Oligoflexus sp.: one gene and its partner. The main gene of each other region encodes a partner of the protein of the gene in region 2 in a complex. Links are inferred from orthologs where the notes say so. Each region holds a gene or a part of one and is shown on either strand. Other genes may lie near its edges.

Region 1 (2,869 bases), on a different replicon or contig from region 2:
CAGCACCCGCGCGCTCTTCAGATCCTGCTCCGCAAGGTAGGGCCCCGGCGCGAAGAAGCTGCTCTTCAGCATCGCAACCTGGGGATCATCCTTGTCACGCGCAGCAAACTGGACCCGCAGCAAAAAATCCAGATAGGGAATCGGAAACCCGGCCTTCATGATCTCCTGCACATGCAGCTGCGGTTTTTGAATCATGGCCATCTTCGCGATCTTTGCCAGAGTCTTTTCCGACTTCTGCGCGAAGTTCAGCATCAGAACATCCGACGCCCACCAGTCGCGATCGGGCACGGAGCGATCGACGATCAGGTCCTCCACGAACGAGGTGGAACCGGGGATGTTGAATCGCGCTTCCACGGGTTGACCAGGCAAAAGAAAGTGTCGATTTTCCAAAGGGGCGACGAGGATGAATTCAGGATGCACCGCACGGATGCTGAAGTAATCATGCTCATCAAAGAACATGGGATTTTCAATTTCAAGGAAACCGCAGGTATCCATGCCAAGGTTGATGGATGCTTCCACCTTCTTCACAAGATCCTCGGCATCGCTCACCGATTCACCGGCCGCAGCCGACACACCGACCCGCAGATACTGCGAGCCCTGTGAGCTGAAAACGCTCTTATTCCGAATTTCCACGGAGGTCGTAAAATAACGGCGGGCATCATAATAGAGTTTCAGCTGCACGACGCGGCCGATCGGCAGCTCGGCATCGACCTGAGGTTCGCACACAAAAGCGAGGCCTGATTCCGAAAGGCTGATCACCTCGCCACCCACCGTTCGCGAACCGCCCAGGATCAAAAACGCACGAACATTCTCACCCAGATAAAGTTCCCGCCTTTGCGCGCGTTTCTTCAGCAGCTGACGGTTCTGATTGGCCATGGCTTTCCTCGTACTTGGGGCGCTTTTGCGCTACGATTCAGCTTCGGCCAAGGCTTGGAATTCCTTAAGATATTTCGAATTTGTCCCAAGGATTCCAGAGGGTTAAAGAGCATCAATCCCGGCTTAAACGTAAGCCGCTTCACCACCCTGAGCAATGATAATCTTGCCTTCCTCTTCCAGCTTCCGCGCCACCTGAACGATTTCATACTGCACCGATTCCACGTCGGAAAGCTTCACAGCGGCCATCGCCTCCATATCCTCTTTCAGCATCTTCGCGGCACGCTCGGACATATTGCGGAATACCAGCTCGGACACGGCTTCGGACGCTGTTTTCAGGGCCGTCATCCACTGCTCGGGCTTCACATTCTTGATGATTTCCTGGATGCCGCGATCATCAATCTTGGCAAGGTCATCAAAGACGAACATGAGCTGACGAATCTGCTCGGCAAGATCCGGATCACGTTCTTCCAGGTTGTCGAGGATCTGCTCTTCCGTGGCCTTATCAATAAGGTTGAGCATCTCGGCGATGGGCTCCACGCCACCGATCTTCTGGCTCGAAATCGAACCCATGGCCTGAATTTCGTTGCGCAGAACATCATCAATCTCGTCGATGATCTCGGGAGCCACGGCATCCAGGTTCGAGATGCGCAGGATGATTTCCGTGTGCAAGGCTTCCGGCAAAAGCTTCAGGACCTCGCCGCACTTCTGCGGATCAAGGTGGGCCAGGATCAGAGCGATCGTCTGCGGATGCTCGTTCCGAATGAAGTTGGTCAGGGTCCTCGGATCAATCAGCTCCAGGGCATCCAGGTTCGCCGATGAACCGAGCGCCAACTGCTCAATGAGTTCATCCGCCTCGCCGCCTTTGAAGGCGCTGCCGATGACCTTCATCGTGAAGTCGTTGCCGCCATAGAAGAACTTTTTGTTCTGCTGCAGGATTCCGTAGAATTCCATCATCACTTCGTCGATGATTTCCTGCTCCAGGCGCCCGAGGCGACTCATGGCGCTACCGATGCGTTTGATCTCAAACTCGGTCATGCTCTTGAAGATTTCGGCGGAAATCTCTTCACCGAAAGAGAGAAGAAGAATCGCTGCTTTTTGCGCGCCACTGTACTTATTGGTTGCCACCGGGAACTCCTGCCATGTAAACCTTGACAGTTCTATTGTATGCCACAAAGGCGTCAAAAGGCAGAGTCTGTCAAGGCTTTGACACAGGACCTCTGCTCTTTTATGCTCACCTACAGCTTTGCCGCCAGACCCTGGGCCGCAACGCCGGAGCTTTTGTCATTCCCCTGGGGACGGAGAATAATATGGAACCATTACGCGCCAGTATTCTCACCATCGGCACCGAAGTCAGCACCGGGCAGATCGTGAACAGCAATGCCGCCTGGATCGCCGATCAGCTCGTCAATCTGAAGATGAACCCCGTCTGGCATTTGGCAGTCCCCGATGATGAACGGGAAATGACCGACGCCTTGAATTTGGCAGCCGCCCGCACGCGGCTGCTTTTTATCACCGGCGGACTGGGTCCGACGACCGATGATATCACCCGGCAGGTGGTCAGCCGCTGGTGGGGGGATACTCTGGAATTCCAATCCGGCAGCTGGGAAAAAATTATCCAGCGCTTTCAGATGCTCGGCATTACACCGCCCGAATCCAATAAGCAGCAGTGCTATTTTCCCAGCCAGTCGCGTGTCCTTGATAATCCCGCGGGCACAGCCGACGCTTTTTATCTGCAAAGAAAGGACCTCCAGGTCTGGATCCTTCCCGGTCCGCCCGAGGAAATCAAAGCCATCTGGAAGAGCAGCATTGAAAGACAGCTCCTGGAGCTCGGTCGCGACAGCGATGCTTTCCGTCTGTTCCGCTGGCATCTGATCGGCAAAAGCGAATCGGCCGTGGGCGAAATCGTCGAGGCCGCCATCGCAGGATCGACGATGGTATCAGGGTACAGGCCGCACGCGCCTTATATCGAAGTGAAAATCTGGTGCCGGGAAAG
Region 2 (4,104 bases):
GGAATAAGCCCCTTGCCATTCGAGTCCCTCACTTATTTCGCGTCTGAGCATCAGAGCCAGATAGGCTTTATGATCACGATCCTTGAAGCGTTCGCCTTCACCGAGTCCTGCAATCAGAGTCCAGGAATTCGCGGGACGCTCCGTATCGATCACGCTCATGCGCAAAGCCGTCTGATTCCAGCCGCTATCCTGAAGAGCATGCGCAAAACTCAAACCGCTGGCATCGGGAATCAGTGTGGCGGCATTCCAGTTTTCGAGGCTCACTTCGACCGCATCACTGGCCCTGAAACGCAAAGCATAGCGATCAAACCAGGTGCGACGCGGCGGTAACCTTTGATCCAAACGATCATAGGTATCCTCCCACGTTGGTTTTTCAACAAGTCCCGGATCCCAGGCCAGCTGCAGCGAAAGCCGCTCGCTCAGGAAGGTCCGCAGTCCGAATTGAAAATGATTGAGTCGTGGGCATTTGGTACCACAGGTGACCTCGCCTTCCACGAAGAGACGTCGGGGTTCGGAGGCGTCTTCGGTTTGAGCATAAGCTGCGGTTCCCAGCATGCCCGTCACGAGCATGACTCCCGACGTCAGTCTTCTGACAAATGATGAGTACAATTTTTGACTCCCCGTCACGCTCTTGACTCCTGTCGTCAGGGCTCTGACGCCTTGCTTTGGTTCAATCCCCAAAAGAATCGACTTTATCCTATGACTATCGCAAACGCTCCGCAAGCGCTTGCTTTTGCAAGGATGCACGCAGCTTTTTACAGCTTCTCGTAAAAATTGGACGCGTCGAAGCCTTGGCACATCTCTTGTAATCCTGACCCTGGCTCAACAGGAGTATTTATGGCAGAAGAAGGCAAAAAAGAAGAGAAAGAAAAAAAAGAAGGTGAAGCCCCTGCCGAGGAAAATCCTGAGCAGGAGGCGAAGAAGCGCAAGAAGAAGCTTCTGATCTTCGCGATTCTCGGCGTTTTGCTGATCGGTGGAGCAGGCGCGGGTGCCTTCATGTTCCTGAGCGGAGGCAAAAAAGCCGACGAGCATGAAATTACGGCCAAAGGCACCGCGGGAAAAGCGGATGAACACGGCGGCGAGAAAAAAGAAGAAGGCAAAAAAGCCGACGCGCCCGCCGAAGATAAAAAAGAAGAAGGCAAAGGTGAAGAGAAGAAAGCTGAAGGAGCCGGAGAGCATAAGGAAGGTGAAAAGGCCGCTGAAGGGCAGGCTGAAGGCGAAAAGAAAGCCGACGGCACGGCAGCGGACAAAAAGGACGCCAAGCCCCAGCTTGATATTGATTTCGGCGACACCTATAAAATGGCTGGATTTAACATCAACCTCGGCAACGCCCTGGAAAACCGCTATGTGCGGCTCGAGATTTCCCTTGAGTATAAAGGCGGCGATGCAACCAAGCAGGAAATTGAAAAACGCATGCCCCAGCTCCGCGATGCCATCATCGGCATCCTGCAGCGGAAAACGCGAGAGTTCCTTCTGGCGCCGGATGGCAAGGAAGCGCTCCGCAAAGAGATCCTGACCCGGATCAATCGTTATATGAAGACCAAGGTCGAAGCGGTTTACATCACGGATATGTTGATCGAGTGAATGAGCGGTTCCCTTTGATCGAATCACGAGGAGTGGCTGATGAGTCAGGTACTGTCCCAGAGCGAAGTCGATGCCCTTTTATCCGCGGTCTCGGATAATCGCGTCGACTCCGATGATGATGGCGGCCCTGAGGGCCTACAGAGCGGCGTCGTCCAGTATGATCTGGCCAACCAGGACAGGATCATCCGTGGTCGTATGCCCACGCTCGACATCATTCACGACCGCTTCATCCGCCTTTTCCGGGTGACGCTGTCCAACGCCCTGCGGAAAATGGCCAACCTCAGCGTGAACTCGACAGGTCCGCTGAAGTTCTCGGAGTTCATGAACTCCTTGCCTTTGCCTTCCTGTCTGAACATTCTGCGCCTCGATCCTCTGCGCGGCGCGGCCGTGATGGTGATCGAATCGAAACTGCTCTATGCGCTGGTCGACAGTTTCTTCGGCGGCAACGATGTGCCTTACACCAAAATCGAAGGCAAGGACTTTACCCAGATCGAAATCAAGATCGCCCGTCGCGTGGTCCTTTCCGCGATCGACGATCTGGAAAAAGCCTGGGAACCCGTCTATCCCCTGAAGATCGGTTATAGCCGTACTGAAATCAACCCGCAGTTCGTCGCCGTCGTGCCGCCTTCGGACGTTGTGATCGCCACGACCTTTGACGTCGAACTCGAAAAGGTTTCGGGAACGATCAAGATCGTGATTCCTTATTCCACGCTGGAACCGATCAAATCCAAACTCTCGGTCGGTTTCCAGAGTGAGCAGCTCGAAGTCGACTTCATCTGGATCAACCGGGTGAAGGAGCAGATCATGCAGACCACGGCGAACATCGTCGTGAAGCTGGGGGAAGCGAACATTCAGGTGCGTGACCTCATGAACCTGGAAGTCGGCGACATCATACAACTCGATACTGATGCCACCATGCCGCTCAACGTGATGGTCGAGGGCATTCCCAAATTTAAAGGCATCCCTGGTCTTTTGCGCGGCAATCGCGCGATCCGTATCACTGAATCCATGTTTGAAAGCTGAGGAGTCTCGCGATGGCTGATGATTTAAATCCGGAAGATTTTGGTTTAGGTGGTGATTTGGACGACGCCCTTGCGGCCGCTGCTGGCGGTGACGACGGTGGTGGTAAAGGCGGTGGGGACAAGGACGAAAATATCGTCATGACTCCCGAGGACTCGCGCCTCGCCCGTACGGACTTTTCGAAGCTGAAGATGATCCTCGATGTCCCGCTGAAAGTTTCGGTGGAACTCGGCCGCACCAAGATGCTGGTGAACGATCTTCTGCAGCTTGGTCAGGGTTCGGTGATCGAACTCGACAAGATCGCAGGGGAGCCCATGGAGATTCTGATCAACGATAAGCTCGTGGCCATGGGTGAAGTCGTGGTGGTGAACGAAAAATTCGGTGTGCGTTTGACCGACGTCGTGTCGCAGTTTGGTCTGGGTGATATGAGTCATAACGCCTGATAGAGAGGGCTTTCGCATGTTGCGGTTCTTTGCTGTGGTCTTATTGATGTTTGGTACGCGTCTTTACTCGCAGGAAACTCCGGCGAGCCCGACGCTGATGATGATGGGTCCCATCGATGGCGAATCGGATCAAAAATCATCCATCATCACCGTGCGCTATGATAGCAAACCAGGCTTCCCCAAACCCAAGGTGGAAGCCATGGGAAGCTTCATCCAGGTGACTCTGCCCAACACCATGGTGCCTAAGCCAGGGCAGTTCGTCGAGGCCAACAGTCCCTATATTCGCAAGTTCGCCGCGTTCCAGCTCGATGAGCAGACGGCGGGTTTGCGTCTCTTCGTAACCAAGGAAGCTGCGCACCTCGTCGGCGCTGTGACCACGGATATCCTGGAAAATCGCGTCGTCGTCATGCTCGATCATGCCGAAGCGGAAAAGCAGCTGCTGGCGCATTTTGATGGCGTTCCTGTCACGGGTGGTCCGACGGCGGAAGAGGTGGTGCAGAAAACGGAAGTGCGCAGCGATATTCCTGATCCAGCCAAAACCCAGGTGGTGGCCAAGGAAGCCCCTGCAAAAGCACAGGCAGCGGCTCCTGCTGCGGCAGCGGCCCCTTCCTGGAGTGATGGTCTTCAGGAAAAGCTGGTGATGGTGACCATTTTCATGGCGGTGATGCTGGCGCTGATGATCGGTATGAAGAGCTGGCGCCGCGTGATGACCAAAATGCCCGGCGCTCCCGTCCAGGATTATTCGCTGAAAACTCTGGCCACGCATGCTGTGGGTCCCAAGCAGAAACTCACCGTCGTGCAGGTCGGCCAGGAGCAGATTCTGCTCGGAGTGTCCCCGGACAATATCAATTTTCTGACCTCGCTGAAAAATCCCAACGATGCGCAGCCGCGTATGGCGATTGATCCTGCGCTGTTTCAAAAGCAGGCTCTGCCGAAGGAAGCGCCGGTTCGTCGTTCGGGTCCCGTTCTGGATGATGTGCCTCCGCGTCCGGCAGCCCGTCCGCGCTCGACTCCCAAGACGGATCTCCCTGAGCCAGGCAGCGCCATTTCCTATGGC

Evidence for each region. The genes of interacting proteins can lie anywhere in the genome.
Region 1: the proteins of fliM (region 2) and fliG are in contact, whole or in part, in a crystal structure (PDB 4QRM), measured with the Thermotoga maritima proteins. The link is inferred for Oligoflexus sp. from one-to-one orthologs. Residues at the interface, in WP_004081085.1 of Thermotoga maritima: Tyr124, Leu127, Asp128, Ile130, Met131, Gly132, Gly133, Pro134, Glu136, Pro139, Arg141, Thr144, Glu145, Ile146, Glu147, Ser149, Ile150, Lys153; in WP_004082903.1 of Thermotoga maritima: Phe122, Ser125, Glu126, His127, Pro128, Gln129, Thr130, Val133, Glu157, Arg161, Leu164, Leu165, Arg167, Ser169, Glu171, Val172, Glu175, Ile176, Asn179, Lys182.

The regions. Positions count from the first base shown.
Region 1 is NZ_DASTAT010000115.1:40,867-43,735, reverse strand. It holds fliG (flagellar motor switch protein FliG), read right to left. Parts: upstream 2,002-2,869; coding sequence 1,000-2,001; downstream 1-999. Other genes in the region: VFO10_RS25085 (competence/damage-inducible protein A), read left to right, coding at 2,184-2,869; VFO10_RS25095 (PilZ domain-containing protein), read right to left, coding at 1-876. UniProt on the Bacillus subtilis protein: One of the proteins that forms a switch complex that is proposed to be located at the base of the basal body.
Region 2 is NZ_DASTAT010000140.1:79,735-83,838, forward strand. The notes cover bases 828-3,615. They hold fliM (flagellar motor switch protein FliM), read left to right. Parts: upstream 828-1,623; coding sequence 1,624-2,607; downstream 2,608-3,615. Other genes in these bases: VFO10_RS29370 (flagellar basal body-associated FliL family protein), read left to right, coding at 838-1,584; fliN (flagellar motor switch protein FliN), read left to right, coding at 2,619-3,047; VFO10_RS29385 (flagellar biosynthetic protein FliO), read left to right, coding at 3,064-3,615. In the rest of the region: VFO10_RS29365 (hypothetical protein), read right to left, coding at 1-609; more of VFO10_RS29385, read left to right, coding at 3,616-4,104. UniProt on the Bacillus subtilis protein: One of the proteins that forms a switch complex that is proposed to be located at the base of the basal body.